3 regions of the Mesorhizobium sp. WSM4830 genome follow, and region 1 is predicted to be linked to each of the others. Evidence: predicted binding sites of a transcription regulator. Region 1 holds the regulator's gene; each other region holds the start of a gene.
What was found. Region 1 encodes LexA, which represses DNA repair genes until DNA is damaged. Its sites were predicted from a motif close to TGTTCNNNNTGTGTTCNG; they were not measured.
Positions count from the first base shown of each region.

Region 2: a site for LexA is predicted at 2,001-2,018, ahead of AC0L2Y_RS23440 (single-stranded DNA-binding protein). Genes of this name have one in related genera too.
Region 3: a site for LexA is predicted at 1,677-1,694, ahead of recA (recombinase RecA). Genes of this name have one in related genera too.

Region 1 covers NZ_JBVVQI010000005.1:202,476-205,762, forward strand. The annotation lists gene kynU (kynureninase) at 1-942, opposite strand, end outside; gene lexA (transcriptional repressor LexA) at 1,390-2,124, shown strand; gene AC0L2Y_RS09685 (ComEC/Rec2 family competence protein) at 2,118-3,287, opposite strand, start outside.
Region 2 covers NZ_JBVVQI010000020.1:99,751-103,037, reverse strand. The annotation lists gene AC0L2Y_RS23455 (hypothetical protein) at 1-125, shown strand, start outside; gene AC0L2Y_RS23450 (MarC family protein) at 200-829, shown strand; gene AC0L2Y_RS23445 (OsmC family protein) at 838-1,263, opposite strand; gene AC0L2Y_RS23440 (single-stranded DNA-binding protein) at 1,387-1,899, opposite strand; gene AC0L2Y_RS23435 (cupin domain-containing protein) at 2,109-2,498, shown strand; gene AC0L2Y_RS23430 (ArsR/SmtB family transcription factor) at 2,578-2,892, shown strand; gene AC0L2Y_RS23425 (SRPBCC family protein) at 2,889-3,287, shown strand, end outside.
Region 3 covers NZ_JBVVQI010000006.1:88,188-91,474, reverse strand. The annotation lists gene AC0L2Y_RS10450 (GFA family protein) at 1-159, opposite strand, end outside; gene AC0L2Y_RS10445 (TfoX/Sxy family protein) at 251-574, shown strand; gene AC0L2Y_RS10440 (PfkB family carbohydrate kinase) at 609-1,541, opposite strand; gene recA (recombinase RecA) at 1,820-2,917, shown strand; gene alaS (alanine--tRNA ligase) at 3,177-3,287, shown strand, end outside.

The DNA of each region.
Region 1 (3,287 bases):
ATCGGCCAGCGCAATGCTCTTCTTGCGCACCGCCGTCATGTCGACATCGTTCCAGATGTCGAGCGCGCCCTTCAGCGTGCGCATCGACAGGATCGGCTGGGTGCCGCACAGAAACCGGCGGATGCCGGTGCCGGCCGCATAGCCTGGCTCGAAGGCGAAGGGCCGTGCATGGCCCCACCAGCCGGTGAGCGGCTGCTGGATGTCGGCAAGATGCCGCTCAGCCGCATAGATGAAGGCAGGCGCGCCCGGTCCGCCATTCAGATATTTGTAAGTGCAGCCAACGGCAAAATCGGCTTTTGCCTTGTCGAGCTCGACTGGCATCGCACCGGCGGTGTGGCAGAGATCCCAGACGATCATCGCCCCGGCTTCCTGGGCCCTGCGCGTCAGCGCCGGCATGTCGCGCAGTTCGCCCGACTTGTAGTTGACGTGGTTGACCAGCACCACGGCGGTGCGTGCGTCGATCAGCTCCTCGATGCTCGGCGCGTCGACCCCCGAGAGGCGCAGCAGCGTATCTTTTCGCGTCGAAACCACACCCTCAGCCATGTAGAGGTCCGTCGGAAAGCTATCGCCCTCGGCGACGATGACCTGCCGCTCCGGTCGCATAGCCATGGCGGCGTGCAGCAGCTTGTAGATGTTGACCGACGTCGTGTCGCAGACCACCGTCTGGCCGGCCGCGGCGCCAATCAGGCGCCCGAGCTGGTCGCCGAGTTCGAGCGGCATGTTGAACCAGCCGGCCACGTTCCAGGCGCGGATAAGATCATGCGACCATTCTTCGGTCGCGGCCTTGCGCAATTCATCGAAAGCGGCACGTGAAGCAGCTCCTAGCGAATTGCCGTCGAGATAGATCACTCCTTGCGGCAACACAAAGCGGTCGCGCATCGCGCGCAGCGGATCCGCGGCATCCATCGCCTTTACGGCCACGAGATCGGGAATTCCTGTCATGATTTGCCTGCTCCCCCAAGATCCAACGCAACGCCGGACACGCATCGACTGTTCTTCCATTACCTGGTTGCGCGCAGCAAGACTCCACCGGCGAGAAGCAGCCTGACCAGGCGATGGAAACCAGGACCTAACCCGAGGTTGGCGTTTTGAGTTCGTTTCGTTCACGGTGCATTGACCAAACCGCACACTCGATAGGGTTCACTTCCGTGCCATTTGCCGACCGACGGCCGATGCCAATGTGGCCTTCCGGGAAGCCAGAAGGGCGCAAACGAAAGCAGAATCAAGGCGATGAGGCTCGCGACGGTGAAAGTGCGGTACCCCGGTTAGGGGACGTCGTTTGTTTCCCGAGCCTTAACGCATTCATTAAACTTTAAACAGTTGCGGAACACAACTGGAACAGATAGTGTTTGTTCTGGGTTTGTTTTTCTGATTCTGTTGGGGGTCGCTATGCTGACACGCAAACAACACGAACTGCTTATGTTCATCCACGAAAGATTGAAGGAAAGCGGTATCCCGCCTTCCTTCGACGAGATGAAGGAAGCGCTCGACCTGGCTTCCAAATCGGGAATCCACCGGCTTATTACGGCACTGGAGGAGCGCGGCTTCATTCGCCGTTTGCCCAACCGGGCCCGTGCGCTGGAGGTGCTGCGCCTGCCTGACTCGATCGCCCCCGGCCTCAATGCGGCACGCAAGTTCTCGCCGAGTGTCATCCAGGGCAGTCTTGGGCAAGGCGGTCCGCGGCAAGGCAAGCCGACATCGTCGCGCGTCCCTGCGGCCGGAAATGACGACGATGTCGTCGCCGCCGTTTCGATCCCGGTGATGGGCCGCATCGCCGCCGGTGTGCCGATCGACGCCATCCAGCACCAGACGCATTCGATTTCGGTGCCGCCGGATATGATCATGGGCGGCGAGCATTATGCGCTCGAGGTCAAAGGCGATTCGATGATCGAGGCTGGCATTTTCGACGGCGACACGGTGATCATCCGCAATGCCGATACGGCGAGCCCCGGTGAGATCGTGGTGGCACTGGTCGACGAGGAGGAAGCGACGCTGAAGCGGTTCCGCCGCAAGGGCGCTTCGATCGCCCTGGAAGCCGCCAATCCGGCCTACGAGACGCGCATCTTCGGACCAGACAGGGTCAAGGTGCAAGGCAAGCTCGTCGGACTGATCCGCCGCTACTGAGCTCCGCCCTTGGCGCCGGCTTTGGGTTTGTCGGCCCTGCGGTATGGCGGCAGGCCCCGCGCCGCGCGTGAAAATTTCCGCTGCACGTGCCAGGGCCGGTATGATTTTTCGACTGCGAAACGGATTTCGGCGCGTGTTGCCGCTTGTGGATCGAAATAGACGGCGGCACTTCCCGCGCGCGCCAGTTGCCGTTTGGTGACGACGAGGACCAGCCGGTCGTAGTAGCAGGGGTTATGGGCGGTGGCGTCGTCGATGACGATCAAACTGGCAAAGGCGCAGGCTGGCCGCGCAGTATTGCGGTCCTTGGCTTGCGCGATGATCGCGCCGGATGGATGCCTGGCAAGGCAGAGGCCGTCCGTGCAAATGAACGGCATGCCCGGCGGTAGTTCGGCCGGATCGGCAATGTCGAATTGCGGGTCGTTCTTTCCAGGTGTTTCCGGCGCGACGATAGCCTCTGATGTGAGCGCGCGTTTCCAGTTGTCGATGGTGAACTCATTCGGGCGTGCCCGGTTGATCGCGAGTTCACCGCTCCCAATCGGCAGCGCGACCAGCCGTGCGTCCTCCGAGATCAATACATCGGGTACGCGCGTCTGCGTTGTCGTCAGCAAGCCGGCGAGCGCAAAAGGAAGTGCCGCGAGCCGCAACCAGGTCGTCGCCATGCTGGCAATGACGAGGGCGATCGTCACCAGAAGGACGGATCTCAGCGAAATCAGCCCGACCGCATCGATCGGCGAGCGCTCGGAGATCCACCCGGACAGGGCGATCATCGCCGTTAGCCCCTTGCCCATCACATAGAGGAACGGCCCATCCGCACCGAACGGCATCGCCAGCGCGCTGAGAACGGCGAAGGGCATGACGACCAGTGAGACGATGGGCATGATGGCCAGATTGGCGAACAGGCTGAGCGGCGCCACGCGCTGGAAGTGCCATATGGCGAAAAGCGCCGTGGCGCTCCCTGCAATGATCGAGGTCATCGCTAGGCCGCCCATGCCCAGCAGGACCTTTCGCGTGGCAAAGCGTAGCGGCGACCGCCGCAGCGGCGGCGTGGCGGCCCTGCCGGCGCGGTAATCGGACCAGCCTGCATAGGCGCCGACAAGGGCCGCCGTCGCGGCGAAGGACATCTGGAAACTCGGACCGACCACCTCGTGCGGCGACACCAGGAT
Region 2 (3,287 bases), on a different contig from region 1:
TGCGCTGGAGCTTTTCGCGCATCACCGAAAATTCGTTCCGCTGGCTGGGCGAACGCTCACAGGACGACGGCGCCACCTGGCGTCTCGAAGTCGAGTTCCTGGCGCGGCGCGCCGCGAGCCCGTGATCCGCACGGTTTCCACTGGCTCCGCTTTGCTCTACCAATCCCGATATCCGGCATTGCCGGCGGGGAGGGTCAGCATGCCGAGCTTCGACAGCCTGTTCAACGCCTTCGTCACCATACTTGTGACGATCGATCCGCCCGGCCTGGCGCCGCTCTTCCTCGCCGTGACCCGCGGCATGAACCGCGAGGAACGCAACCAGGTCTCCGTGCGCGCCTCGGTCATCGCCTTCCTGGTGGTGGCGTTGTTCGCAATCGCCGGCGCGTCGATCCTGTCAGTCTTCGGCATCACCCTGCCGGCCTTCCGCGTCGCCGGCGGCTTTCTGCTGTTCTTCATCGCCTTCGAAATGGTGTTCGAGCGCCGGCAGGACCGCAAGGAGAAGATCGGCGACGTCGCCATCACCAGGGACATGATCCACAACATCGCCGCCTTTCCGCTGGCGATCCCGCTTATTGCCGGTCCCGGCGCGATTTCGGCGACCGTCCTGCTCTCAAGCTCGTTTCAGGGTTTGGGCGCGCAGACAGCCCTTGTCGGCATCATCGCCATCTGCCTCGCCATCACCTACCTCGTGTTCGTGCTGTCAGAGCGCATCGACCGTATCCTCGGGCAAACCGGCCGTTCGATCCTGACGCGGCTGCTCGGCGTCATCCTGGCGGCGCTCGCCGTACAGTTCGTCGCCGACGGCATCAAGGCGCTGATGGCGACTTAGGAGCTGCCCTACGTCGCCGTCGTTTCAATGACTTCGAAGTCGTGGGTAATCTCGGCAGTCTTGGCCATCATTGCCGAGGCCGAGCAGTATTTCTCGATCGAAAGCCCGATTGCCCGCTTCACCTTGTCGTGTGACAGCGCCCGGCCCTTGACGACAAAATGCATGTGGATGCGGGTGAACACCTTGGGATCGGCTTCTGCACGGTCGGCATCGAGTTCGACCACACAATCTTCAACTGCCTCGCGCCCCTTTTCCAGGATATGGACCACGTCATAGGCCGAGCAGCCGCCGGTGCCGATCAGCACCAGTTCCATTGGGCTCGGCCCCGGTGTCTTGCCCTCCGGCCCAAACGCAGTGCCTAGCACCAGCTTGTGCCCACTGGCGGACTCGCCAATGAAAGTGCGCTCCTCGACCCATTTGACCCTTGCTTTCAACTGATACGTCCTTTCACCGCTCAAACGCACAACGTCCCGAAAATCCAAGACAGATTTTCGGGACGCCATTTCGTGGCCAAGATGCCGGCGCTTTTCGCCGCAAGGGCAGTCTGCCCCGAGAAATCAGAACGGAATTTCGTCGTCCAGCTCGCGCGACGAACCACCGCCGCCACCCTTGTTGGCGCCACCGCGATTGAAACTTTCGCCCGGGCCGGACTGGCCGAAATCGGAACCGCGGCTCGCACCACCACCAGCATAGTTGCCGACCTGGCCGCCGCCCTCGCCGCGCGCATCGAGCATCTGCAGCTCGCCGCGGAATTTCTGCAACACGATTTCGGTCGTATAGCGGTCATTGCCGGTCTGGTCTTGCCATTTGCGCGTCTGCAGCTGGCCCTCGACATAGACCTTCATGCCCTTCTTCAGATACTGCTCGGCCACCTTGGCGATCTGGTCGTTGAAGATCACGACATTGTGCCACTCGGTCTTTTCCTTGCGCTCTCCGGATGTCTTGTCGCGCCAGCTTTCCGACGTTGCGATGCGGATGTTGACGACCGGGTCACCCGAATTCAGGCGGCGGATTTCAGGGTCCGCCCCGAGGTTGCCCACCAGAATGACCTTGTTGACGCTACCCGCCATGACACTTCTCCGCGCTCATCCGAAACCAAATTTTTGTCGCTGCACCTTACAGGCTATGGATAATCCCTGCCTGCTGTGGCTGCCTTTTCCCACAAGGTTTTTGTTCTCTATTCGTTCTAAGTTAAAGGCCCTGCACTGTCAATAGATGTCAGTAACAAGTAGTGTCCTGGCGTCGAATTTCCACGAACCCTGAGATCGAGGCGAACTCAATGAAGATGGTCGAGCATGACGATCAGCCGCAAGAAGAATGGCGGGCGGGAGTAAAGACCCGCATGCATGTCTCGGCCTGCAACGGCGCAACTCAACTTTGCATATTTGAACAATGGGTCGAACCCACGGTTGGCGCCCCGACACATTGGCACCCGGTCGAGGAAGTGCTTACCGTCATCGCCGGCAGGGCCGAGATGTGGATCGATGATGAGCATCTCGTCTTGACTGCCGGACAGTCGCTTGTTGTTGCCGCGCTCAGGCAACATGGCTTCCGGAACGTCGGCTCCGAACTGCTTCATATCCATGCCGTGCTCGCGTCACCCGTTTTCGAGGCGACGTTTAGCGGATCTCCAGACATGGTGAGACGCTGGCTTCCGACGCCTTTGTAAAATCGCGCCCGTCGTAAAAACACCGCCTGTCTTAAAAAGCGGCTTGCCAAACCGATAAGTATAGACTTATGCTTTCGGAATGATCGAAGCAGAGATTTTTCGGGCACTGGCCGATCCAACGCGTCGCGCCGTCTATGAGCGGCTCGCCGACGGCGAGATGACGGTGTCGGAACTGCGCACTGGCATGCCGGTATCGCAGCCGGCGGTATCGCAGCATCTCGCCGTGCTGCGCGGCGCCGGCCTCGTCGTCGAGCGGCGGGCCGGCCGCAACGCCTATTACCGCGTCGATCCGAAGGGGCTTGCGCCGCTGCTCGGCTGGATCGAACGCTACCGTGCGTTCTGGCCAGAGCGCATCGAAAGGCTCAAGACGGTGTTGAAGGACATGGACCAATGACCAGCCGAGGCAAAGAACGCGCGGAAATGGCCGTAGACAAGATCGAGTTCGAGTGCGAACTGCCCGAGCCGCCGGAAAAAGTGTGGAGGGCGCTGACGGTGCCGGATCTGCTCGCGGCCTGGATGATGCCGAACGACATCAAGCCCGAAATCGGCAACCGCTTTGCCTTTAAAGCGCCGAATGCGCCGATCGAGTGCGAAATCCTCGACGCGGATCCCGGACGGCTGCTGCGCTACTCCTGGCGGGAGCGGCCGGCGCCCGGCGATACGCAGGTGCCGCCCGGCAGCCCCCTGGACAGCCCAATGAACGACAGCCCAGTGGACAGCATCGTCACCTTTACGCTCGACCGCACCGTTTCCGGCGGCACGCATCTGCGCATCGTCCATGATGGTTTT
Region 3 (3,287 bases), on a different contig from region 1:
CGTCTCGTAATCGGCGCCGAGATTGATGGCAAAACCGCCGCCGCCCTGCTGCTTGCGGCAGATCGAGCAGTAGCACAGCATGAACGGCACCGGCGTGTGGCTTTCCACCTCGAAATGCACGGCATTGCACCGGCAGGACCCCTTGAGCAGAAGCGGCATGAAAAAACTCCGACGAAATTGATTCTGAACTTGTCAGGATGGTGCCGGTTGCGTCGATGACAAGGGGAAATCCGGGTGACATGATCGCCGCATGGACAACGAGCGCATAGAAGAGCTTTTCGAAGGCCTCGGCCCGGTCAGCATCCGTAAGCTGTTCGGCGGCAAGGGCATCTATCTCGACGGCGTCATCGTCGCCATCGTCATCCGTGGCGAATTGATGCTGAAGGCCGACGCGGAAAGCGCCCCGGATTTCGAAGCGGCCGGGTGCCGGCAATGGACCTACACCGGCTCGCGCCACGGCAAGCTCGTGTCGATGCCCTATTGGAGCGTTCCCGACAGCGCTTTCGACGATCCAGACGAGATGGCGATCTGGGCGCGCCGCGCCTACGAGGCAGGACTGCGCGCCGGCAAATAGGCTGCGTCATGCTTCGGCAATTCCGGGCCGCATTTCACACCAGGTCCCGCGCCTCGGGCACGAGCGCCAGCGCCTCGGCAAAGCTGGCGCTGGTGAAGGCGGCGCGCTCGACGGCGAGCGCCGCGGCGGCAATGCCTTCGCGCAGTGCCGCGCGCAGCGTCAGGCCGCGCAGCAGGGCAGCGATCGTGGCGCCGGCCAATGCGTCGCCGGCGCCGGCAGCATTGGTCCGTTTTTGTAGCGGCGGTGGCGAGATCGAGAACGCGCCGGTTTGGTCGAAACCGAGCAATGGACCGTCGCCGTCGGTGACCACGCCGCTTTTCAGGCCGGCGCGTCTCAGGCCGTCGATGACGCCTTGATCGTCAGCATTGATGTCAACGCCGGCGAGCACGCCGGCCTCGTGCCGGTTCATGAACGCCACGGCCAGACGGTCGAGCACCGGCGTCAGCCGCGCCGCTTTGCTGGGCGAGACCGCAAGCGCAAACACCGGCTTGCCGGCGGCGAGTGCCGCCAGCCGCTCCAGCGCGGAAGACGGCAGGTTTGCATCGCACAGCACCGCGTCCGCCGAACCGATCGCTTCCCGCACCTTGGCGCGGCGGATCTGCTTGGGAAGCGCCAGTTCGTAGAGCACCATGTCGGCAAGGCCGGCGATCAGCCCGCCGTCGCTATCGACCAGCATCGTATGGCTTGGCGTCGTGCGGTCGAGGAACACCGCCGACAGGTCGGCAATGCCGGCCTCGGTGATGGCGCGTAAAACCGTGTCGCCAAGGGCATCGCCGCCGCGCACCGAAAGCAACGAGGCCGAGACGCCGCGCCGCACCGCCCAGCGCAAGGCATTGAAGACGGCACCGCCGACATGCTCGCGCATCGTGCCGGGGTTGGAAGCGGCCGGCACGAAGGCGCCGGCAACCCGGCCGCGCCGCTCGATATAGGCGCCGCCCACGGCCAGGATCGTCGGGGATTTCATCATGCCGGCAAAATGCCCTTTGCTGTTGCCCGGGAGGAGACTAGGTCGCCGGGCGGAACCCTGCAATCGCGGCTCCGATTCGGTTGGTGACGGCAACGGCGCCGCATGCGAGGCGGGATACATCCGGAAGCAAAATTGCGAAACAAAAATAGAACAAATATGAATATCTGTTATTTTTCAAACCCTTGGCGCTCATTGACAAATGAGAACAAATGAGGTACATTCTTTTTAGGGATTGCGGGATTGTCCGGCCTCCATTGACGACCACGGGGTGATGTATCATGGCTCAGAATTCTTTGCGGCTTGTAGAGGACAAAGCGGTGGACAAATCAAAGGCTCTGGATGCGGCGCTGTCGCAAATCGAGCGTGCCTTCGGCAAGGGTTCGATCATGCGGCTCGGCGCGAACGAGCAGGTCGTCGAGATCGAAACGGTGCCGACCGGCTCGCTTGGGCTGGACATCGCGCTTGGCGTCGGCGGCCTGCCGCGCGGCCGCATCGTCGAGATCTACGGACCGGAAAGCTCGGGCAAGACGACGCTGGCGCTGCACACGGTGGCCGAAGCCCAGAAGAAGGGCGGCATCTGCGCCTTCGTCGATGCCGAGCACGCGCTCGACCCGGTCTATGCCCGCAAGCTCGGCGTCGATCTCGAAAACCTGTTGATCTCGCAGCCCGATACCGGCGAGCAGGCGCTGGAGATCTGCGACACGCTGGTGCGCTCCGGCGCCATCGACGTGCTGGTCGTCGATTCGGTGGCGGCGCTGACGCCGCGGGCGGAAATCGAAGGCGAGATGGGCGATTCGCTGCCCGGCCTGCAGGCCCGCCTGATGAGCCAGGCACTGCGCAAGCTCACCGCCTCGATCTCGCGCTCCAACACTATGGTCATCTTCATCAACCAGATCCGCATGAAGATCGGCGTCATGTTCGGTTCGCCCGAGACCACGACCGGCGGCAATGCGCTGAAATTCTATGCCTCGGTCCGCCTTGACATCCGCCGCATCGGCTCGGTCAAGGATCGCGACGAGGTCGTCGGCAACCAGACCCGCGTCAAGGTCGTCAAGAACAAGCTGGCGCCGCCCTTCAAGGTGGTCGAGTTCGACATCATGTATGGCGAGGGCGTCTCGAAGACCGGCGAGCTGGTCGATCTCGGCGTCAAGGCCGGCGTGGTCGAAAAGTCGGGCGCCTGGTTCTCCTATAATTCGCAGCGTCTCGGCCAGGGCCGCGAAAACGCAAAACTGTTCCTGCGCGACAATCCCGACACGGCGCGTGAGATCGAGCTGGCGTTGCGGCAGAATGCCGGGCTGATCGCCGAGAAATTCCTTGAAAACGGCGGCTCCGAAAGCAGCGACGACGGCTTCGAGGACGATGCCGGGGTGATGTAGGGCAAGCGACGTCTCGCGGAGCATCAGACAGGTTTGGATTTGATGTTTTGATTCTGAGTTTGTGTAATCGATGCGTTTCGAACCGCCGGCTCCGTGCCGGCGGTTCGCGTTTGACGGCGATTCAGACGCGTTTCAAAGCGCTGATGAGAGCCGGGATTTTGGCCCATTTGGTGTTTCTGGACAGGCTGGGGTGCGACCGCTAAAAGGCCATGTCTATTTTCCGCCGGCAGCCGGCGGTTCTCTCGAAAAGGCAGTATTCATGAGTGGCGTCAACGAGATCCGGTCGGCATTTCTCGACTATTTTCGCAAGGAAGGTCACGAGGTCGTCGCGTCGAGCCCGCTCGTGCCGCGCAACGACCCGACGCTGATG